DNA from 3 places in the Stenotrophomonas sp. STEN023 genome. Region 1 is predicted to be linked to each of the others. Evidence: predicted binding sites of a transcription regulator. Region 1 holds the regulator's gene; each other region holds the start of a gene.

What was found. Region 1 encodes FliA, which starts transcription of late flagellar genes. Its sites were predicted from a motif close to TAAAGTTTNNCNNNCNNNGGCCGATAA; they were not measured.
Region 2: a site for FliA is predicted at 5,006-5,032, ahead of ACVOLV_RS17545 (HDOD domain-containing protein). Genes of this name have one in related genera too.
Region 3: a site for FliA is predicted at 5,256-5,282, ahead of ACVOLV_RS09890 (chemotaxis protein CheW). Genes of this name have one in related genera too.

Annotation. Positions count from the first base shown of each region.
Region 1 is NZ_JBRREF010000108.1:2,668-10,191, forward strand. It holds gene flhA (flagellar biosynthesis protein FlhA) at 1-793, shown strand, start outside; gene flhF (flagellar biosynthesis GTPase FlhF) at 943-2,775, shown strand; gene ACVOLV_RS20230 (MinD/ParA family ATP-binding protein) at 2,762-3,646, shown strand; gene ACVOLV_RS20235 (RNA polymerase sigma factor FliA) at 3,643-4,392, shown strand; gene cheY (chemotaxis response regulator CheY) at 4,406-4,798, shown strand; gene ACVOLV_RS20245 (protein phosphatase CheZ) at 4,798-5,418, shown strand; gene ACVOLV_RS20250 (chemotaxis protein CheA) at 5,422-7,284, shown strand.
Region 2 is NZ_JBRREF010000075.1:13,585-21,108, forward strand. It holds gene ACVOLV_RS17510 (bifunctional diguanylate cyclase/phosphodiesterase) at 1-855, opposite strand, end outside; gene ACVOLV_RS17515 (carboxylesterase family protein) at 1,143-1,952, opposite strand; gene ACVOLV_RS17520 (hypothetical protein) at 2,056-2,346, shown strand; gene ACVOLV_RS17525 (IclR family transcriptional regulator) at 2,478-3,272, opposite strand; gene ACVOLV_RS17530 (SDR family oxidoreductase) at 3,286-3,621, opposite strand; gene ACVOLV_RS17535 (recombinase-like helix-turn-helix domain-containing protein) at 3,621-4,070, opposite strand; gene ACVOLV_RS17540 (Rieske (2Fe-2S) protein) at 4,067-4,423, opposite strand; gene ACVOLV_RS17545 (HDOD domain-containing protein) at 5,072-6,133, shown strand; gene ACVOLV_RS17550 (phospholipase D family protein) at 6,373-7,524, opposite strand, start outside.
Region 3 is NZ_JBRREF010000027.1:10,448-17,971, forward strand. It holds gene ACVOLV_RS09865 (methyl-accepting chemotaxis protein) at 1-485, shown strand, start outside; gene ACVOLV_RS09870 (FAD-binding oxidoreductase) at 572-1,957, opposite strand; gene ACVOLV_RS09875 (GNAT family N-acetyltransferase) at 1,991-3,013, opposite strand; gene ACVOLV_RS09880 (class I SAM-dependent methyltransferase) at 3,127-3,879, opposite strand; gene ACVOLV_RS09885 (flagellar brake protein) at 4,223-4,990, shown strand; gene ACVOLV_RS09890 (chemotaxis protein CheW) at 5,333-5,824, shown strand; gene ACVOLV_RS09895 (hypothetical protein) at 5,949-6,332, shown strand; gene ACVOLV_RS09900 (methyl-accepting chemotaxis protein) at 6,416-7,524, shown strand, end outside.

The DNA of each region.
Region 1 (7,524 bases):
CACCGCCGACATCCATCCGGACCGCGAACTGGCACTGGACCCGGGCAGCGCCATGGGCAAGCTGGAAGGCATTGCCGGCAAAGACCCGGCGTTCGGCCTGGACGCCACCTGGATCCAGCCGCATCAGCGAGCCCATGCCGAATCGCTGGGTTACACCGTGGTCGATCCGGCCACCGTGGTTGCCACCCACCTGTCGCACCTGATCCGCGAGCACGCCCCGGAACTGCTTGGCCACGAGGAAGTGCAGCAGCTGCTGGCGACCCTGGCCAAGAGCGCGCCCAAGCTGGCCGAAGACCTGTCGCCCAAGGCGCTGCCGCTGTCCACCGTGGCCCGCGTGCTGCAGAACCTGCTGGTCGAGCGCATCCCGATCCGCCAGCTGCGCAAGATCGCCGAAGCGCTGGTCGAAGCCGCCGCAGTCACCCAGGACGCCGCGGCACTTACCGCCTCAGTACGCAATGCACTGGGCCGCTTCATCGTGCAGGAGATCGCCGGTTCCTCGCCCGAGCTGCCGGTGTTCACCCTCAACCCGCAATTGGAACGCGTCTTGCAGGAGTCAACACAAGGCAATGGCGCCGCACTGGAACCTGGTCTCGCCGAACGCCTCCACCAAAGCCTTGCCGACTGCGTCGGCAAGCAGGAGGCCCGAAACGAACCGGCTGTAGTGCTGGTACCGGCCCCGGTCCGCGCCGCGCTGGCACGCCTGGTCCGCCACAGCGTTCCCTCGCTGTCGGTCCTGGCCTACAGCGAAGTACCGGAAGACAAACGCCTGAAGCTGGTCGGCACGATCAGCTGAGGCAGCCCGAAAGCCGACACCGGCAGCCATGCCGGTGACGGAAACCAGACACCTGTTGCACCGCCCCCATTCCGCAAGAAGGAGCCCGCTTCGTCATGTTCGACATCGCCAACGCCACTCCTTCGCCGCCTCACTCCCGGTACCAAAGCATGAAGATCAAACGTTTCGTCGCCGCTGACATGCGCACCGCCATGAACCTCGTGCGCAAGGAACATGGCCCCGATGCCGTGATCCTGTCCAACCGCCGGATCGAGGAAGGTGTGGAGATCGTGGCGGCCGCGCATTACGACGAAACCGCAGTGAAGCAGGCCCTGGAAGCCACCCGCCCGGCCCCACCGGCACCGGCCAAGCCACGCAGCGCCGCCGAAGCCATCATGGCCGCGATGACCCGCCGCAAGACGCCGGAGCCGGAACCGGTCACCGCCACCACCTCGGCCGTCGCCGCGCTGGCACGTTCGGCGGTTGGCGCCACCGGCCGCTCCATCGACAACAGCATCGAGCTGGCACCGGGCAGCCGTTTCGCCGGCCTGCTCAAGTCCGCCGACGTTGAACCGGTTGCTCCGCGCGCGCCGGTCTCGCAGCCCGTCTTCGCCACCCAGCCGGCCAGCGCCGACGAACTGCCGGTGGTGCCGGCTTTCCGTCCCGCCGGCAGCGCCGCTGCGGTCGCGCCGCTGGCCGCCGCACCCGCGGTCAGCCAGCAGGCCAGCTTTGCCGACGCCATCGCCGCCGTCACCATCGAGCCGCCTGCACCGATGGAACGCGCTCGCTTTGTCATCGACCCGCCGATGCCGGAGCCGGAGTTGCCGCAGCCGACCGTTGCCGCAGCCATCCCGGCACTTCCCGCGGCACCGGTGCTCAATCCAGCCCCGGCCGCCATCGCACCCGTCACAGTAGCGCCCGCAATCGAGGCAATCGCAGCGCCGGTCGCTGCGGTAGCAGCCATCGCTGCAGTCGCTACCCCGCAGCCCGCTGAAGGCCTGATCGCCAGCGCTGTTGAATCCACTGAACCTGCCGCCGCCGTCGCCAGCTCCCCGGTGAGTGCAGGCACCAACGCACCAGTGATCATCACCCGCGACGACGAACAACTCAGCCAGCTGCGCCAGGAAGTTGCCGGCATGCGCCACCTGATCGAGCGCGAGATGAACCGCTTCACCGATGAACGCCTGCGCGGCAGCGCGGTACGCGCCAATGCGCTGGACCTGATGGACGAATACGGTTTCGACGCGGGCCTGGCGCGCGACGTCGCCACCCAGATCCCGGCCGACATCGACCCCAGCCGCGCGCGCGGGCTGATGCTGGGCCTGATCTCGAAGAAGCTGCCGATCGCACCGGTCGACCCGATGGAAACCGGTGGCGTCATCGCCCTGGTCGGCCCCACCGGTGCCGGCAAGACCACCACCATCGCCAAGCTGGCCTCGCGTTTCGCCGAAGCCCATGCCGCCCGCGACGTGGCCCTGGTCACCACCGATACCCAGCGCATCGGCGCCCGCGAGCAGCTGTACGGCTTCGGCCGCCAGCTCGGCATCGCCGTGCACGAGGCCAATAGCGGCACCGACCTGAACCAGCTGTTGCAGAAGCTGGCCGACTACAAGCTGGTGCTGATCGACACCGCCGGCCTGGGCCAGCGCGACCGCGCCCTCACTGCCCAGCTGCAGTGGCTGCGCGCCGCCGGCCAGATCCGCACCCTGCTGGTGCTGCCGGCCAACACCGCCTTCCAGGACATGGACGAAGTGGTGCGCCGCTTCAGCGCCGCCAACCCGCAGGGCGTGGTGCTGACCAAGCTGGACGAGACCGGCCGCTTCGGTTCGGCCCTGTCGGTGGCGGTCGATCACCGCCTGCCGATCACCTGGGTGACCGACGGCCAGGACGTCCCGGAAGACCTTTATCGGGCCTCTGCCGCAAATCTTGTACTCCGCCTTGAAGATTTGCGCCGCGCGGCCGATATGCCCTGCAACACGGAGTTGAACAATGCAGTCGCGTGAGTACGCCAAGCTGACCAACACCTTCCCGCTGTCGGCAACCCGGCACGAACCAGCCGGCCCGGTACGCACCATCGCGGTCACTGGCGGCAAGGGCGGTGTAGGTAAAACCAATGTCTCGGCCAATCTGGCCGTGGCACTGGCAGGCATGGGCAAACGCACCCTGCTGCTCGACGCCGACCTGGGCCTGGCCAACATCGACGTGGTGCTGGGCCTGCAACCCAAGCACACCCTGGCCGATCTGGTCGCCGGCCGCGCCACGCTGGAAGAAGTCATCATCGAAGGTCCGAACGGCGTGCTGGTCGTGCCCGCCGCCTCGGGCCGTCGGCACATGGCCGAACTGCAGCCGGCCGAGCACGTTGGCCTGGTCAATGTCTTCTCCGAGCTGGAACGCGAGCTCGATGTGATGATCATCGACACCGCCGCCGGCATCACCGACAGCGTGCTGACCTTCTGCCAAGCCGCCCAGGACACCGTGGTGGTGGTCTGCGACGAGCCGGCCTCGATCACCGATGCCTACGCGCTGATCAAGGTGCTCTCGCGCGAGCGCGGCGTGGACCGCATCCAGGTCGTCGCCAACATGGTGCGCGACCCTAATGAAGGCCGCGCCCTGTACGAAAAGCTGGTGCGGGTCTGCGAGAAGTTCCTGATCGATGTCTCGCTGAACTACCTGGGCTGCGTGCCGCAGGACGACTGGCTGCGCCTGTCGGTGCAGCGCCAGCAGCCGGTGGTGAAGCTCTACCCTTCCGCGCCAGCCTCGCTGGCCATCAACGAAATCGCCCGTCGCACCGCGCGCTGGCAAGCCCCAACCGCCCCGCGCGGCGGCGTTGAGTTCTTCCTGGAACGCATCATCCAGCAGAAGGTGAAGGCATGAACAATGCAGCCGCTCAATACCGTGAAGTCCAGCGCAGTGCGGCCAATGACTGCATTACCCGCCACGCCGACCTGGTCCGCCGCATCGCCCACCACCTGGCCGCGCGCCTGCCGGCCAGCGTCGAGGTCGATGACCTGATCCAGGCCGGCATGATGGGTCTGATCGAGGCCTCGCGCAGCTATGACGCCGAGCAGGGCGCATCGTTCGAGACCTATGCATCCATCCGCATCCGCGGCTCGATGATCGACGAGATCCGCCGTGGCGACTGGGTACCGCGCTCGGTACACCGCCGCGCCCGCGATGCCGCCGCCACCATCCGCCGCCTGGAACAGAGCAGCGGCCGCGCGGCCAGCGCCAGCGAAGTGGCCGAAGCGATGGAACTGCCGCTGCCCGAATATATGCGACTGGTCGAAGATGCCTCGCGCGGGCAGGTGCTGAGCCTGGAATCGCGCATCGAAGACCAGGGCGAACTGGACACCCCGACCACCGGCGGCCCCAACCCGCAGCAGGTGTTGGAGCGCAGCCAGTTCGGTGCCGAGCTGGGCAAGGCCATCGGCCACCTGCCGGAGCGCGAACAGCTGGTGCTGTCGCTGTACTACGAGCAGGAATTGAACCTGAAAGAAATCGGCGCGGTATTGGGCGTTAGCGAATCCCGCGTCTGTCAGATCCACGGCCAAGCCATGCTGCGCCTGCGCGGGCGGCTGAAGATTTTCGAGGCGGCAGACGCCGGCCTCGAGGAACCATGAAGAGGAAAGCCTTTTGAACAAGAACATGCGCATCCTGATCGTTGACGACTTCTCGACGATGCGTCGCATCGTCAAGAACCTGCTCGGCGATCTGGGCTTCACCAATACCGCCGAAGCCGAGGACGGGCATGCCGCGCTGTCACTGCTGCAGAGCCAGCCGTTCGATTTCGTCGTCACCGACTGGAACATGCCGGTGATGACTGGCATCGAGCTGCTCAAGGCCATCCGCAACGATGCCAAGCTCAAGACCTTGCCGGTCCTGATGGTCACCGCCGAAGCCAAGCGCGAGCAGATCATCGAGGCCGCGCAGAGCGGCGTGAACGGCTACATCATCAAGCCGTTCACCGCGCAGACGCTGGAAGAGAAGCTCGGCAAGATCTTCGAACGCCTGGCAGCGAGCGCCTGATGAACCAGCTCGGGGAAGCACTGAACGACAAATCGGCCCTGGTGCAGCGCCTGCAGGACGCACTGGCAGCATTGGAAAGCGGCGACGAAGCCGGCTGGCGCCGGGAAATCGACGCGCTGGCCGCCCTGCGCGCCCAGCCGATGATGTCCGGCCTGGGCCGGCTCGCACGCGAACTGGGTCAGGCCCTGGGCGAATTGCCCAGCGTGCCCAGCGAAGCCGGCGAGCTGGATGACGCCTGCGCTCGCCTGGATCACGTGGTACAGATGACCGAGCAGGCAACCCACCGCACACTGGATCTGGCCGAGGAATGCCGCGCCCTGACCGAGCGCCTGCGCAGCGATGGCCTCAATGCCGACCAAGGCGAAATCCTCGAACGCATCCGCCACAACCTCACCGAAGTGGCGCTGACCCAGAGCTATCAGGACCTGACCGGGCAGATCATCCGCCGCGTGGTTGGCATCGTCCGTCGCGTGCATGAAGGCTTTGGCGCGCTGGGCCTGCCGCCACCGGAAGAAGACGCCCGCAACCAGGGACTGGCTGGTCCGGCCGTCAATGGCCTGGACCGCCACGCCGTGTCGCAGGTCGACGCCGACGACCTGCTCTCGGATCTGGGGCTGTAAGCCATGAGTGCTTTTGCCGACGACATCGCCGCCGACTTCATCCTCGAAGCGCAGGAGATCCTGGATCGCCTCGGCGAGCAGCTGGTGACGCTGGAACAGGCACCGCATGACAGCGAGCAGCTCAACGCCGTATTCCGTGGTTTCCACACACTCAAAGGTGGCGCCGGTTTTCTGGCGATCCATCCGATGGTGGAACTGTGCCACGCCGCCGAGGAAACCCTCGGCATGGCCCGCGCCGGCAAGGCCGAACTGCTGGCACACCATTTTGATGCCGCCCAGCAATCGCTGGACTGGCTTCAGGCCATGCTCGACGCAGTCTCTTCGGGCACCGAACCAGAACACGCACCTGCTGCGCTGATCGCGCAGTTCGATGTTGGCGCCGCGCCGGTCGTCGCGGTCGCGCAACCGGTTGCTGCGCCTGCGGGCGACAGTGACCTGATCAGCGAAGACGAGTTCGAAGCCCTGCTCAACGAACTGCATGGCAGCGGCACCCCCGGTGCCCAGCCCATCGCTGCGGCAAAGGCCGGCGATGACCTGATCGACGAGGACGAATTCGAAGCCCTGTTGGACAAACTGCATGGCGGCGCCGCACCCGGCGCTGTCGCCGTGCAAGCCATTGCTGCTGCGCCCAAGCCCAAGCCGGCCGCTGCTCCCGCCGCACCCGCGCGCCCTGCCGCAGGCGCAGCCAAACCAGCTGCCGCAAAGGCCGCCGAGCCCGAGCACACCGTGCGCGTGGACACCAAGCGCCTGGATGCCATCGTCAACCTGATCGGCGAACTGGTGCTGGCACGCAACCGGCTCAAAACGCTGCGCATGCGCTTGAAGGACGAAGAGCTCGATCGCGCTGTTTCCACGCTGGATATTGCGACTGCGCGCCTGCAATCGGCGGTGATGCGGACCCGCATGCAGCCGGTTGGCAAGGTGTTCTCGCGCTTCCCGAAGGTCGCCCGTGACGTTGCCCGCTCGCTGCAGAAGGAAGTCGATCTGGAACTGATCGGCGCCGACACCGAACTGGACCGCAACCTGGTCGAAGCACTGGCCGACCCCTTGGTGCATCTGGTCCGCAACGCCATCGACCATGGCGTCGAGTCTCCCGAACTGCGCGAAGCCCAAGGCAAACCGCGAATGGGCCGGGTACGTCTGTCCGCACAGCAGGAAGGCGACTACGTCAGCATCGAAGTGCAGGACGACGGCACCGGCATCGACCCGGAGCGCCTGCGTGCCAAGGCCCGCGACAAGGGTTTGATCGATCCGGAAGCGGCCGCCCGCCTGACCAGCGAGGAGTGCCTGCACCTGGTCTTCCTGCCCGGTTTTTCGACCAAGCAGGAAGTCACCGACATCTCCGGCCGTGGCGTCGGCATGGACGTGGTGCAGTCACGCATCCGCGAACTCAGCGGCCAGATCCAGATCCAATCCGAACTGGGCCGTGGCAGCCGCTTCCTGATCCGCGTCCCGCTGACCCTGGCGATCCTGCCGACCCTGTTGGTGCAGGCCGGCGAAGACGTCTACGCCCTGCCCTTGGCCCGCGTGATGGAGGTGCTGCACGCACCGGCCACCTCGCTGGGCTGGTTCGACGGCCGCGCGGTATTGGACCGCAAGTCGCACACCCTGGCCCTGCTTGATCTGCGCCAGTGGTTGGGGGTCACCCCGGCCCCCTCCACGCTGCTGACCATCGTCGTGCTGCAGATGGGCGAAGCCCGTTTCGGCCTGGTGGTAGACCAGGTACGCGGCCGCGAGGAAGTGGTGATCAAGCCGCTGCCACGCGCCTTGCGCGGCCTCAACGGCTATGCCGGCGCCACTCTGATTGGCGACGGCCGCATGGCACTGATTCTGGATGTGGATGGGCTGCGTGGAGTGCAGGGCTGAGCAATGCAGACGCAAGCTGCCTGCAATCCCGCGATCCCGCTAGTCCCCTCTCCCGCCTGCGGGAGAGGGCGGCCCCGCGAAGACGGGGCGGGTGAGGGCAGCGTCTAACTCGTACACCAAAGCAACATCCCCTCTCCCGCTCGCGGGAGAGGGCGGCCCCGCGAAGACGGGGCGGGTGAGGGGCGCTTCTAGCTTTCAAAGCCAGAGCTGCCCTCACCCCACCCCCTCTCCCGCAAGCGG
Region 2 (7,524 bases), on a different contig from region 1:
GAGCAGGGCGATCAAGGCGGCAACGATGCCGCCGAAAATGATCCCGAGCAGTGGCTGCTGCCAGCGCGCCTGGAAGCTTTGCTGTGGCTCGCCAACCACCAGGGTCCATCCCGGTGCGGCCTGCAGCCGGTGGAAGGCGAAGATCACCGGAGTGCCTTCCTTGCTGCTGGCATCGATCAAGCCTTGCTCGCCGTTGCTGAGTTGCAGCGCCCGCCAGTCGGGCACGCGTTTGCCGATGTAGCGTTCCGGCGACAGCGTGCGCGCGGCGATGACACCATTGCTATCGACCACCGCTGCGAGCAGGTGTTGGTCCGTGCCATTGCCGATGATGCTGGCAATCAGACGGTTGGAAGGCTGCACCATGGTCAGCACGCGCGCGCCGTCTTGATCGTCGAAGGGCAGGGCGATCGCCACTTCCGGAGTCTTGGTGATGGCATTGGTGAACAGGTCCGAGACCTGCACCTTGCTTTCGCGACGCGCGTCGTACAGCAGCCCCGACGGTAGTGTCCTGGCATCTTCGCCATCGTCCTGGATCAGCCGGATATCCGGATTCTCGCGCGCCCACGCCTGCAGCTCGGGGGCGGTCTCCTGCAACTGCGGCGCCAGCAGCGACAGCAGGCGCAGCTGGTTGACGTTGTCCTCGATGCCTTGATCAACGCCGCGTGCAAGCGCGGTGGCCGTTTCCTGCAGGCGCTGTTCCGAGCTCTGTCGGTAGTCGCGGGCTGCATTCCAGACCGCGAAAGCGCCGATCACCAGCAGCGGCAACAGCGTGGCGAGGATCAAAAGGTGCAACCGGGAGTGCAGACCACGGGTGCGCGGCAACGGGTCCAGCGTTGCCGATGCGTTGTTTGCCAAGCGTGAGTCTCCGGTTTCCATTCCAGCTTAGCGCATTACACCGCTGTACCTGCAGGATTGCAGGCATGGTGCGGCCCTTTCATGGCACGAACTCCGTGTACCTGGGAGCGAGGTGACGCGCGAAGCGTCGCCTGCAACTGTCCGACCCCTGCCGTGCAGGGCAGGTGTAGGCGGCCCTGCAGATACGTGATTGCAGTCACGCTATCGCAGTTCGGTCAAGAGTGCACGCAGCCGGCCCCCCACAGCGGCCGCGCAGGCATGACGCCCTTCTCAGGCAGCTACGGTGATCAAGGCCGTTGTTGAGCGAACAGCCACTGCCACATCGCCGGGTTGCGGTAGGTGGGGTCCCAGGCGTTGTGGTGGACGCCGGGGTACTCGGTGTAGCGGAAGTTCGCGCCCATTCGCTGGCTGGCGGCGGCGATGGCGCGGTCATCGGTGGTGGGCACCAGCTCATCCAGCGCACCGTGGAAAATCCAGGTGGGTACATCGCGTAGTCGGCTGACCGTGCTCTGGTAGGGATCGTCCTCCGCCGCGACCTGGTCGACCACCAGCCCGGGACGTTCGGCACGCGGCGCGCGCACCGCACCGCAGATCGGTACCAGTGCGGCAAACTGCTCGGGACGGGTCAAGGCCAGCTCCCAGCTGCCGTAGCCGCCCATCGAGATGCCACTGAGATAGATGCGGCGCGGATCGGCAGCGAACTCGGCGCTGGCGGCATCCAGTACGGCAAGCGCCATGCGTGCATTGCGGCCGCGCCACTCTTCACCTTCCGGAACTTGTGGGAACACCACCAGTGCTGGGAATGTGTCGCGATTCTCGCCCAGCCATGGCCCCACGCCGGCCAGCAAGGGCTTGCGGCCATCGTCGCCGCGCTCGCCCGAACCATGCAGGAACAGCAGCAAGGGGCGTGCACCTGCGGCAGTTGCGGAAGTGGCTGGCACGAACACCTGGTAGCGGAATTCGCGGCCCTCGAAACTCAGCTGACGGTCAACAAACCGACCTTGCACCTGCGCGCTGGCGCCGGCAGTTGCGGTGGGCGAGGTGCTGCAGCCCTGCAGCAGGGCCAGCAGGCAAAGCGATATCAGGATACGAACCATCGTGCCGGACTCCGTTGCGAACGGCGCTAGCCTAGCGTGATTGGGCCTGTGCCAGAATGCCTGCGAATACGCCGCTGGGGCGGCGGAATTACTGGAGTGTTGCATGAGGAAGTTGCTGATCGTTGCGCTGACAGCCCTGCTGGCTGCCTGCAGCCAGGGCCTGAGCGGAACCTGGGGCGATGGCATGGGTATGCTGAGCTACACCTTCGCCTCCGATGGCAAGGTCACGGTGCAGACGCTGGGCAAGTCACAACAGAGCCACTACAGCCGTGACGGTGACAGGCTGACGGTGGATGCGCCTGACAGCAATGGCGAGGCCTTGGAGTTCACTGTCAACGAGGACGGTTCGCTACAGGGGCCGATGGGCGTGCGTCTGTACAAGCAGAAGAAGTAAGTCGACCCGGCTGCGCTGTATCGATGCCCGCGGCAGGGCTGTCCGAATCCTTGCGGATTCGGGCGTCGAGGTCAGCGAAACAGGCAAACAACGACAGCAATGTGTAGTGATTGAATGCAGCATCAATCCAGCTAGGACGCGTGCAGGAATCCCTCGATTTCGAGCGCGGCTTTCTTTACCTGCATGCTCAGCGACAGCTTCAGGTCCGGGGGCAGCACCGAGCGCGGAACCATCACGCTGATCGACGCCAGCACATTGCCTTCGGGATCCCTGAGCGGGTACGCAATCGATGACACACCGGGTTGGTAGTACGACTCGCTGATGGCATGGCCGCGGGCGCTGTCGCTGCCAAGTAGGTCGATCAGCTCCTGGGGCGTTTTCGGGCCTTGCTCTGAGGTGGAAGAAAAACTCGGCTCGGGGAACAACGTGTTTACTTCCTGCTGTGGCAGTGACATCAGCAGTACCCGACCGATCGCGGTGCAATGCGCCGGAAGACGGGTGCCGACGCCAACGCCCGAGCCGACTTCGCCGATCGCGCACGCCCGGGCGACGTAGACAATATCGCGCCCATCCAGTACGCATAGGTGTGCCGAGTAGCTGCTCGTATCGCGCAGGCGCTGTATCACCGGCTGCCCGATCTGCACGATGTCCATCGATGACAGATAGTCAAAGCCCAGGCGCAGCACGCTGATGCCAAGGCTATAGCCGCCGCTGGCTGTATTGCGGGTGAGGAAGCGCATCTGTTCCAGCGTCTGTACTGTGCGATACACCGAGGCTTTGGGCAGCCCAGTACGCTGGCAGACCTGGGTGAAGCTCAGCTCACCGCGGTTCTGTCCAAACAGCAACAGCATGTTCAGGCCCTTTTCCAGTGCCGGCACCATGTAGCGGGTCGGTTCTTTCAGCGTTGTTGCCTGGGGCGATAACATTTCCGCCATCCTTCTAGTTGAAAACAAAGCGGCCATTGACGGCACGGTGCTTTACCTGCCCGCCGACGAAATCAGAGAGATCGGACGGCAGGTAAAGCACCGTGCCGTCAGTGGCTGCCGGGATATGCACGCACGATAGGTTGCGAACGTTGTGGTAGAGCGCGTGACGGTCTGGTACGTACTCGGTGGCCTCGCAGCGGGTCGGGCAGGGCGCGATTGCATGGGCGCAGATACCGTCGGCACCGAGTTCGCGCGCCATGGAGCGTGTCGTTGCCAGTACTGGGCCTTTGCTTGCCACATTGACCAACAACAGCGCTGCGCCCCATGGGGCGGTATCGGAGACGAGCATCACGATCTTGCCGTTTGCGGATGCGCGCTGACCGGGCTCATGCGCTTGGCGGAACTTCTGGTTGCGCGCATCGGAGGCGAAATTGCACCAACCTCGATGCCGTGGTACCAGCAGACGATGCGGCGCCCGCCCTGGTTCCAGCCGGTCGCCAGGCGTGCACCACGGTGCGGGCAGCAGTCTTCCAGTGCATGCACGCGACCATGGTTGTAGGCGCCGATGTCGTTGAGTTGCTCGACGAGGTCGGCGACCTCGCTTGCGCCATTGCCTGGGGCCCGCTCCAAAGCTTGCGCGAGTCGCAGTTCGCGCTCTGTGGGGACACGTGTGCGGGTCTGCCAGACGATGCTGCGGTACTGGCCGGGCTGCTCGATGGCGCCGGCGCCGGGATCATTGCTCGGGAGTGGCTTCTGCCACTGATCGAGCTGCGGATTGAAATCCGGTCGTGTACTCATGCAACTTCCTCCACGGCTCTTTCGATCCTCGACAGATCGATCTGGATGTCCTCACCCTGCAGCCGTAACGGGTAGCTGCGCAGGTTGCGGCCGCCAGGTTCGCGCAGGCGGCGGCCTGTGCGGATGTCGAACACCGCTTCATGCAGTGGGCATACGACCGTGGCGTCCTCGACGAATCCTGGGCTGAGCAGGGCATGGGCATGTGGGCAGACATCCTCGAGGGCGTAGTGGTAGCCATCGACCATGAATATGCCGATTGCCTTGCCGGCGACCTTGGCCGCAATAGGGTATTCGTCGCGTACCTGCGACTGATTGAAAACCGGTTTCCATGTCATATTGTTCTGCCCGCTCATCGGTATTGAGGGTGAGGTTTTATATTTGAAACTAAATCTCATTACAGAAACTATGATTCAACATAGCAGCAGCTGGATTGGCTGCAATAAGGAAAGCGGCCGTCTCCATGTGCTGTTATTCACAGATTCGATATTTCGTTGGATCTATTTACTTTGCACTCGGAGGATCAGCGATATGCGTTCTGTTGGTCGAAGATGTCTGGTTTGACGGGTGAAACTAAATATTCATTCATGTGCCATGTTTCATGGGCTTTGGTCTACTTCTGCTACTGCATGTTGCTTGTCAGTGCTGGGCTTGGCAGGTGTCCAATAACGCCCGGGAGCGGAACGTGGTGATGCGAATCGAGGATTCTTGGAACTGTTGTTAAATCGCGGTCGGGGTGGCTTGTTAATGGTCATGGCTGCGGCCATGGTGATGTATGGAGAATTGAATGAGAAACAATTTGTTCAATCGAATATAGAATCGCTTATTGTCGGGTTGCTTTGGGATTTGTCTTAAAAGAACTTTGATTGATTAGAAAGTGGAGTGGGTTTGGCAGTGTTGTTTTATTCATTTTTGTAATCGCCAGTGTCGGCCGCCGTTAAAGGAAATCAACCGTAGGCCGATATACAAGGCAGTTCTCCGCGCGGACCGTTTCTGCTTCTCTCATGGTGATTATTTCGGCAGTGCTTGCAGCAGTTGTGGTCGGAGGCCTGGTCTGGCTCTGGCTGCGTGGCAATGACGAAGCGGCGCGGCCGCAGCGACGCACGTATGCAACTGTTGAAGGCGAGACCGGCATCGCCGTGCCCGCGCCGGGTCCGGAGGGTTGCACTGAAGATATGCGGCGGCGTTTTCTGCTTGCTGCGCTCGGTGTCGTTGAGGGGGGGGATGACGAGTTGCGGGTGCAGCGGGCGGTAGTGGACGATGTGGTTGCGGCGTTGAGCCGTACCGATCTGTCCTCGCGTTACACGCCTCGGCGGCCGAACCTGTTGCCGCAGCTCATTCAGAGTGTCAATGACAGCACAGCCTCGTCGCGTTCAATCGCGCGCATCATTGGCAGTGACGCGGTACTGGCGGCTACGCTGCTGCGCATCGCCAACAGTTCGCTCTACCGTCTGCAACAGCAGGATGTACAGAGCATCGAGCGGGCGGTGACCCTGATCGGCAACGATGGCATCCGCCAGATCATCTCCGCCGCACTGGTGCAGCCGGTGATGGAGTCGGCCACCGGCGTGGATGCCGAGTTCGCACGGCTGTTGTGGGAGCACACTCTGCGGGTGTCACTTGCCGCGGCCGATCACGCGCGCAGCGTCGAGCGCGAGGACGGTTTTGCAGCACAGTTGGCGGGCTTGCTGCTGGGGCTAAGTGCGGCGATGGCGATGCAGGCTGCCGCCGACGTGCTCGCCAGGCCACCGCTGCGTACACGCGAGCCCGGCACGCTGCTGGAAGTGCTGGCGCGCTGCAGTGCACCTACAGCGGTGCGGATTGCCGAGCATTGGAAGCTCTCCGCGCCCATCGTGCAGGCGCTCAAGCAGGTGGATGCAGATGCGGCCACTGGTTTGGCGCGCTCACTGCAGATAGGCCAGCTTGCGGCCAGTGCGGCGATGCTGCATGCGCAGGGCTTGATGACCGAGGCCGACGCCTGTGCCGCACTCGCTGGCGAGCTGCCCGAGCACGTGGCGATGTGGCTGTGGAAGCGGATGCATCAGGCTGACGGTGTGCAGGAGTGAGCCATCCATGCACGCTGGACGCGGGTCGGTGCTGTTCTCTTGTCGGGTTGAAAGCACTTGCCGCTATCCGGCGCGGAGTGCAGCGGTAACTCCAGCAGCGTAGCCAGGGTAAGCGCAACTCACCCGTTGCGAGGATCTGCCGATCTGTCACACCTTCAGCCCACGTCCCCGGGTGCGCAGCGCTTACCCGCGCTACGGTTCCTCAGGCTTCACGAATTTCGCGTGGTTTGAGGCTTCATTCACAGCTGCGATTCCAACGGCAGCCAGCTGATCACCCTGGTGCTGGCACGCTGCATCAGGCTGGTGTCCGGTTCGGTGCGCAGGCTGATTGGCGGGGTCTTGTTGCGGTCAAGCCAGCGCAGCTCGTGATCCTTGTTGAGGTAGGTCCAGTAGCTCAACTCTGGGCTGGAAAGGCGCAGGTATTCCTGTTGCAGCCGTGCAGCCAGCACCGGATCATCGAACAGTGCGCCCATTTCGGTATTGAGGTAGGCCGAGCGCGGGTCGAGGTTGAATGAGCCGACGAAGCCGCGTCGGTCGTCCACCACGAAGGCCTTGGTGTGCAGGCTTGCGCCACTGCTGCCGAAGGTGGATGCCTTCTCGACGTGGCCATGGGCCTTGAGCTCGTACAGCTGCACGCCCCCGGCCAGCAATGGCCGGCGGTAGTGCATATAGCCGCTATGCACGGCAGCCACGTCATTGGCGGCCAACGAATTGGTGATGATGCCGACCTGGACGCCGCTTTGCGCCTGCGCGATCAGCCCCTTGGTGCCGGCCGCGCCGGGGACGAAGTAGGGCGATATCAGCAAGGACTTGTGCTTTGCGCTGCCCAGTACCTCGACCAGGTGGCTCACCAGCCAGTCGCTGCTGTCGCCGCCAAGCGGCTTGCGTGGTGGATCGGAGCGGATGTGAACGCCGTCAGTCCAGTACAGGTCCAGCTGTTTGCCGAGGTAGGCATCGGTGAAGCGCGCGCGCACCCGTTCCAGATAGGGCGCGGCCTCCTGTTGGCGGGCATCCAGCTCGGCCTGGCTGATGAAGTTGGCCATCTGCTGGTCGGTGCTGTAATGCAGGGCTGCAATTGGCACTACCGCGTCGCTGTTCCAGAAGTCATCGAATACCGTGCTGGCCTCGTGGGTCACAGGGCCCGCGAGGAGCAGGTCCAGGTCGCGGAAGTTCACGTCCGGGCGCGCATCGAAGTATTCCGCGCCGATATTGCGGCCGCCGACGATGGCGACGCGACCATCGGCGATCCAGGCCTTGTTATGCATGCGGTGGTTGATGCTGAAAACCCGCTGCACCATCTCGACAAGGCGCCATAGGCCGTCGCGATTGCGGAACGGGTTGTACAGGCGGATCTCGATGTTGGGGTGGTTGTCCAACGCCAGCATCTGCGG
Region 3 (7,524 bases), on a different contig from region 1:
GCACGCTGGCGCAGCGCTCGGCCGCAGCGGCCAAGGAGATCAAGGGTTTGATCGACAGTTCGGTCGACAAAGTCGCCGAAGGCTCGCAACTGGTCCGCAATGCCGGCAACACCATGGACGACATCGTTGCCTCGGTACAGCGCGTGACCGCCATCATGGCCGACATCTCCGCAGCTTCGCAGGAGCAATCCACCGGTATCGACCAGGTCAACCAGACTGTGATGCAGATGGATGAATCCACCCAGCAGAATGCCGCGCTGGTCGAGGAAGCCACGGCCGCAGCACGTTCGATGGAAGATCAGGCACAACAGCTGTCCGCTGCAGTTGCGCAGTTCCGTCTGGCTGGCTCGGTAAGCGCAACCCTTGCCAAGGTTGCTGCCAGTGCAAGCGCAGCGCCGCCGCGTGGCCGGCCTGCATTGCGTTCTATCCCGAAACCGGCAACGCGCGCCCCGGTCGCCAGCACCGACGATTGGCAGGAGTTCTAGGGCATTACGGCGGGCGGCGGGCGGCGGGCGGCGGGCGGACACTCTCCTGTCCACCCGCCGCCTGCGGTTTTTTCAGAACATCCAAATCAGACAACGCGTTCGCTGACATCCGCCGCCAGCAGCGACACCCCCGGAAATATCCCGTGTTCGTCATAGCGCTGGCGCAGCTTCTGCAGTCGCCGCCAGGCATCGGCGGAGTAACAGCTTGCGACCTCGCTCGAGCGCGATTCGAGATCGAACTCATTGATATAGCTACCGGTGGCAAAAGGCGCCAGCTGATCAAATACACCACGCAGCCAATCGCGGTTCAGATCGTCTTCGTCCTCGTCGTTCCACTGCGCGTAGGTTGAGACGGATAGCCGCCCATGGATCGAGTACGCCGCATCGGCATGCTCATGATTGGGACGCAGAATCAGCAGGCAGAACGTAGCTGGCGAAGGCCGCACCTGCATACCTGCAACCAGCACATCGGCAACCTTGCCGACTGCATCGGTCAATATGTTGTCGGCCCGGTAGCGCTTGCTGACCATGGCCTGCTCGGTCTGCCGGTAGATGGGATCGAAGCTGTCGAACGCCTGCTCGATGAATTCGCCCAGCCAAGGCTGCAGATCCATTTCCAGCGCCCCGTGCAGTGATCCGGCTTCGGCGGCATCATCGCAGAACACGCTGACACTCAAGGCCGCAGGCACACCAGGCGCACCACCAAGCACAAGCATGACCTGCACGCGATGATCGTGCCTGCGTGCACACAAGGCCATCAGCAAGGGTTTGAGCTTGGCCGTATCCAGTATGTAACCGCGTGCCAGCATCGCTTTGGGTGCAGGCCAGGTGCGCAGGTGAAATCGAACGACCACAAAGAACAGGCAGGGACCACCGCCCCGTGCCGCCCAGAACAGCTCCGTATTCTCGGTTTCGCTGACATGCAACAAGCGGCCGTCGGCGGTAACCACGTCCAATGCAAGGATGTTGAAGGTACTCATGCCGCCCCAGGCGTCACAGTTGATGCCCAATCCACCGCCCAACAGAAACCCGGACAAGCCTACTTTCGCACCGTGACCAGTTGGAAATGCCAATCCGTGTGGTGCCAAGGCATGCGTCAACTGGGCGCTGGTCACACCTGGACCTGCGCTCACTGTTTCCTGCTCAACATCTACCTCGATCGCGTTGAGGTGGGCCAGGTCCAGCAGCAGGCCACCACGATGCAGGAAGCTGCCTGCGTAGCTGTGCCCCGAGCCCTTGACCGCAACCCTCAGCCCATGCAGACGCGCGAAGTTCACGCTTTTCAGCACGTCCTCCACCGACGCGGCACGCACGATGTACTCGGGGAACCGTTCGAAATGGCGTCGGTTCCACGCCGTGCTGTAATACCAGCTGGCGTATTCGGCATGATGACGGGACCTGACCTTGCCTTCCAATGTCTGCGAGAAAGCTCGATAGTCGTCGGGTAGCATCTTTACGTGCTGCGGGTCCATGGTGGTTTCCTCGGATCATCCAGAAGACTGAAGTCAGACGGCGACAGCGCTTGTTGCCGAGTAAAGTGGCAACGGCTGCAGGCCAAGCCGGGTCTTGATGCGTGCGTTCAAACGCCCTGCTTCAATGGTGTGTATGCCTGCGCCCAACGCCCATTCGTAGGCATAGGCGAAACTGACGGTATAGGGGCTGTAATCAGTGAGGTCGTAGCGCATCCCGGCCGACCAGATGCACATCAAGGCTCCATCCAGGAAGCAGATCAGGCCGCCGACCACCACACCCTGGTCTTCCACCAATACCAGCCGGATCAAACCGTCACAGGTCCGCACGAAGCGTGCCAGCGTCTGCGCCGGGAAGTACTGCGGCGTTCCGTTACGCGCGGTGGTCTGCTGGCACAACTCGGTGAGCTGCTCAAGGCGATGATCGAACGGCGGGCTGAGCAGATTGATAACACCGCTTCCTGCTGCAAACTTGCGCAGTTGGCGGGTCATTTCATAGCGCCCATCCTTGGGCAATGCCTTGATCACCGCGTCGAAACCTTCAAACCGTGTCATGTCCATGAAGTAGCGATCGACCAGGTACCGCACTGTCAACCCCTGCTCCGCCAATTGCTGCCGGGCCTGATCACTGGCAACGTTCAACACACCTACGTACTGCGCGTCCAACTCGACCGCCAACGCCTTCAACGCGGTGACCAATGCATCCTCTGCCGCCACACCCAGCAGCACGATCACACCACTGTCAAAGCAATGCATCGCATGGCTGAAGAGCGCGCACTGCTCACGATCACTTTGAATGCCCGCAGTGCGCGCAAGCAGACCAAAAGGGTCCACGGTCCGCACCAACTGCAGGTAGGCTGGCACGAAGCCGACCAGCCTCCCGTGTTCGCGTGCCAGCAGGTAAAACGCGCCTTTGATCGCCAACAAGGGCGAACGCTCCGCAGCGCACAGGAAGCGCCAGTCGTAGAAGAACGAGGCGCCACTGGCGCAGTGGAACGCGCAGTACTCGCCTTCATCCATCTGTTCGATGGAATTCAGTATTTCCACTTCAATGGGCATCGCTCTACCCTCGGGGACGCTCACCGCCCCCGGTGACCAGACCAAGGGCAGGAGCGAAGGCATGATTCAATGACAGCAAGTACGTGTTGTCAGGTACCGCTAGCTGCTGGCAGCTAGCGCTTGCGGCACTCGATGATTGCCGCATGCGGCTCATCGACATAGGCCTGCAGCGCCGGCGGCACCTCGCCCAGATCATGACCCGCCATCAGCCGTGGATTCGACCATTTGATCTCTTCCGCGCCGGCCCTGAGCAGCGCCGCCTCGATTGCCTGCTGCGACCAGTACCAGGCATGCACGCTGGCCTCGTACTGGCGATAACGCAGATCCAGGCGCAGACGCCCGCCTTCCTGCCAGGGATTGGCGTCATCATCCGGCGTCAGCGTGAAGCCGCAGCCCTGGTAGTAGCTCGGCGCTGGTGCGTAACGCGCATGGATCGGCAGCGCGACCAAACGGCCACCGGGCTGCAGTGGCGACATCATCTCCGCCGCCATCTGATCCAACTCGGCCAGGGTGGTGGCATAGGGCAGCACATAGACCGCCAGCACAAGATCGAAGTTGCCGTTGGTGGTTTCGTCCAACGTGGAACGGAAGCTGATGTCCAGACCATCGCGCTGCGCGCAGCGGCGGGCATAGTCGAGCATGCCCTCGGCAAGGTCATATCCCACCACCTTGCGAGCACCAGCGCGTTTGAGCAGACGCGAGTAGTAACCGCTGCCGCAGCCATACTCCAGGACATCGAGTCCATCGAGTGGGCCCAGCGCAGCAAACACGCTTGGGGTTTCGATGTACTTCCGGAATGGCCAGGTTGCCATGTCCTCGTAGAGCGCGCCCAACTGATCAAACTGATCTGCTGCTTCCCTGCTCATCTGCTGTTCCCTTTCATTGAGGGTACTGCCCGGAAGTTGCAGATGCTCACGGATCACTGAATGTTAAATTGTGATGCACATCACTTTTTAAAACTATTTCACGGTGTCATCTCGAACATTAAGCCGCCACTCAGGTTCCCGTGTGAAGCCGTCAAAAGCCCGGCAGTCCGGACATTACAGTATCGGCGGAATGTCGCGAGCGCGTAGACAGGTAGCTAAATCAACGCGTGCTGTTGCTGGGCTCGTAACAGACAGACTAAAGATGTTAAAAAGGCGGCCGTTATCACAGTTTGTACCGCCTCCACCGCGGCCACACTGATCACCGCCCAATCGTAAAGTGTCCATGCCCGACCACGAATCGACTGCACCGACGCCCTCGCCACACGCCGGCAACCTGTATGCCGATGATCGCTACATGGTGCGCAACCCGCACCAGGTAAGGCATTTGCTGCAGGCCATGATCGATCAGCGTTCGATGATCAATGTGCACCCCGATGGACGCGACCAGTCTTTCCCTTCGGCGGTGCTGGAGGTGGACATGCAGGGCCTGGTGCTGGATGCCAGCCCGGTCCCGTCAATCAACCGTTCCGTGGAGACCGCAAGCACCCTGCTCTGCTTTGGCCAGGTCGACAAAGTCATGGTGCGCTTCCAGCTGCAGGGCCACCACCGCGTTGAGCGCGGCGACCACACCGCCTTTGAGATGCCGTTGCCGGAGGAGGTTTACCACCTGCAGCGGCGCGAGTTCTATCGCCTGGAAACGCCGGTTGGCGATTCGCCGTATTGCGTGCTGCCTGACCCGGACGGCGGCGAATCCAGCCGCTGGCGCGTACTGGACATCAGCGCAGGCGGCATGGCCCTGCTGCTGCCGCCCGAGCAGAACCTGCTCAAGCTGCAGAGCCGCTACAGCTGCTTGCTGGAGGTTCCCGAAGGGGCGCCGATCAAGGCCTCGTTTGTGGTCTGCAACCTGCGTCAGCAGAAGCAGCCCAACGGCTCGGAGATGACCCGCATCGGCCTGCGCTTCGACGACCTTCCGCGCGGTGCCGACAACATCATCCAGCGCTACATCTTCCGGATCGACCGCCTGCGCAAAGCACGCAGCAACGGGGAGTAAGGCAAGCGCGTCTGTTGGGCTTTGGCTTTGGCTTTGGCTTTCAAGCCGTCATTCCCGCGAAGGTGGGAATCGCCCTGAGCTCCTGCTCCGACCGCGGCTCTGCCTCATGTCGCGCGGTCAAGAACCACAACCAAAGCCAAGCCGAGAGCGATTCCCGCCTACGCGGGAATGACGGCATACGGCGCAAGCCGGGGCTAGCGCCACGGCCAATCCTGCCCGAAATCACACTCCGGGCACCCCATCCCGCGATTCCTGCCTCGGCGCCTAAAGTCCCACCCGCTAGCGCCGATACCGGTGCATCAGCCGCATCGCATCGGCAGCCCGCCAGGACCAGGATCCGCCATGAATGACTCCCGCACCACCGCCACCGATACCACCGGCGGCGAATACCTCAGCTTCACCCTCGGCAACGAGCACTACGGCGTGGACATCCTCAAGGTGCAGGAGATCCGCGGCTATGACGCTGTTACCCGGGTTCCGGATGCGCCGGACTACATCAAGGGCGTCATCAACCTGCGCGGCACCATCGTGCCGGTCATCGACCTGCGCCTGAAGCTGCGCCTGGACGAAGCCCGCTATGACGCCTTCACCGTGATGATCGTGCTCAATGTCGAAGACCGCGTCGTCGGCATCGTGGTGGACAGCGTCTCCGACGTCATCCCGCTCAACGCCGAGCAGATCCGCCCGACCCCGGAATTCGGCGCCGCCGTCGATACCCGCTTCATCTCCGGCATCGGCACCCAGGACGATCGCATGCTGATCCTGCTGGATATCGAAACCCTGCTCGATACCGCCGACCTCGGCCAGCCGAGCGTTGCCGAAGAGGCGGCTTGAGCGGAAATTTCGCAAAGTCGATCACAGTTCCATGCATGCAACTCAAGCCCGGCAACTGCGGGCCGATAGCCATTGCATGCCCGTCCTCCCCGACCGGCCCCACTTTCCCTTCCCGGAGTTTCCGATGTACAAGCATGTACTTCCGCTGTTTGCCGCCACCGTTCTGGCCACCGTCGCGTTCGACGCCGTTGCCGATGCCGAGATGATCCCGCCGGAAACCGCTGCGCGCTTCGCCGGCAAGGACGGCATGGTCTGCGGCAAGGTTGAAAAGGCCCGCTACGCCGAAGGCTCGGAAGGCCAGCCGACCTTCCTGCACATGGGCGGCATGTTCCCGCGCCATACCTTCTCGGCACGTATCGCCGGTAGCAACCGCAGCAAGTTTGGTTTCCCGCTGGAGACGCTGGAAGGCAAGACCGTCTGCGTGATCGGCAAGATCCAGCGCGACGCATCGCGTGCCGAAATCGAAGTGGCATCGCCGGCCAACCTGAAGCTGGCAAACATCAAGTAATCCGCCTTTCGTCACGCCGGCATTGCCGGCGTGCCACCCCGCGCCTGTGACATGGCCGGGCCTGTTCCCGGAGATCGCGCAAGATGCAGTGGATCAACTCGCTGAAACTGAAGCCGAAGCTGATGCTTACTTTCGGCGTCGTGCTGTTCGTCATGTTGTTGCAGGGTGTCGTCGCGTATCGCGGCCTGCACTCGTTGAACAACGTCACCACCGACCTCGCTGAAAACCGCATGCCCAGTCTTCGCACCACCGGTGAGTTGAGCGGCATGGTCAGCGAGTACCGCAACGCGTCCTACCAGAGCCTGGTGCGCGCCAGCGACGACGTCAAAGCCGATGCCAAGGCACGTGCCACCGAACTGCGCATGCAGATCGACACCACCATCGCTGCCTATCCGAAGCTGATCGACAGCCCGGAGCAGAAGAAGTTGTTCGAGGCCTTTGTCGCCGACTGGGGCAAGGCGGCGTCCTCGTACGACGCGGTAACCGAAATGCTGGCATTGGACCTGCCGGATGACGCCATCGACACCTTTGTTGGCGAAACCCGCAACCTGCACCGCAATGCCTATAACGCCCTGCAGGCACTTGCCGCGAACGACAATACCCGCGCCCAGGCCGCAGCCAAGCAGGCCGAAGAAACCTATCGCGCTTCCGCCCTGGTCGGCATCATTGCCGTGCTGGTCGGTGGTGCTGCCGGTCTGGCACTGATCTGGCTGTTTGCCCGCTCGCTGGTTGCAACCATCCGTGGCGCGGTAGACGTAGCCAATGAAGTGGCCAGCGGCAAGCTGGATGGTTCCATCGACGTCTCGCGTGCCGACGAAGTGGGCGATCTGCTGCGCGCCATGCAGCGCATGCAGCGCGACCTGCGCGAACGCATCGACCGTGACCAGGTCATCGCCAGCGAAAACCTGCGTATCCGTACTGCGCTGGATTACTCGTCCACCGGCGTGTTCCTGACCAACAACGATCTTGAGATCGTCTACGCCAACCGCGCCCTGCTCGACAAGCTCAGCGAGCACCACGAGCAAATCGGCGGCGCGCTGACCGACTTCGACGCCAGCAAGCCGCTGGTCGGCCAGCCGGTCACCGTGCTTGAGCACGGCGGCGAAGTTGACCGCAAGGTTCTCGACGGTCTCGAAAAGAACGGCGTATTCAAGCGTGAAATGCGCTTCGGTGACGCCGAGTTCGCACAGAC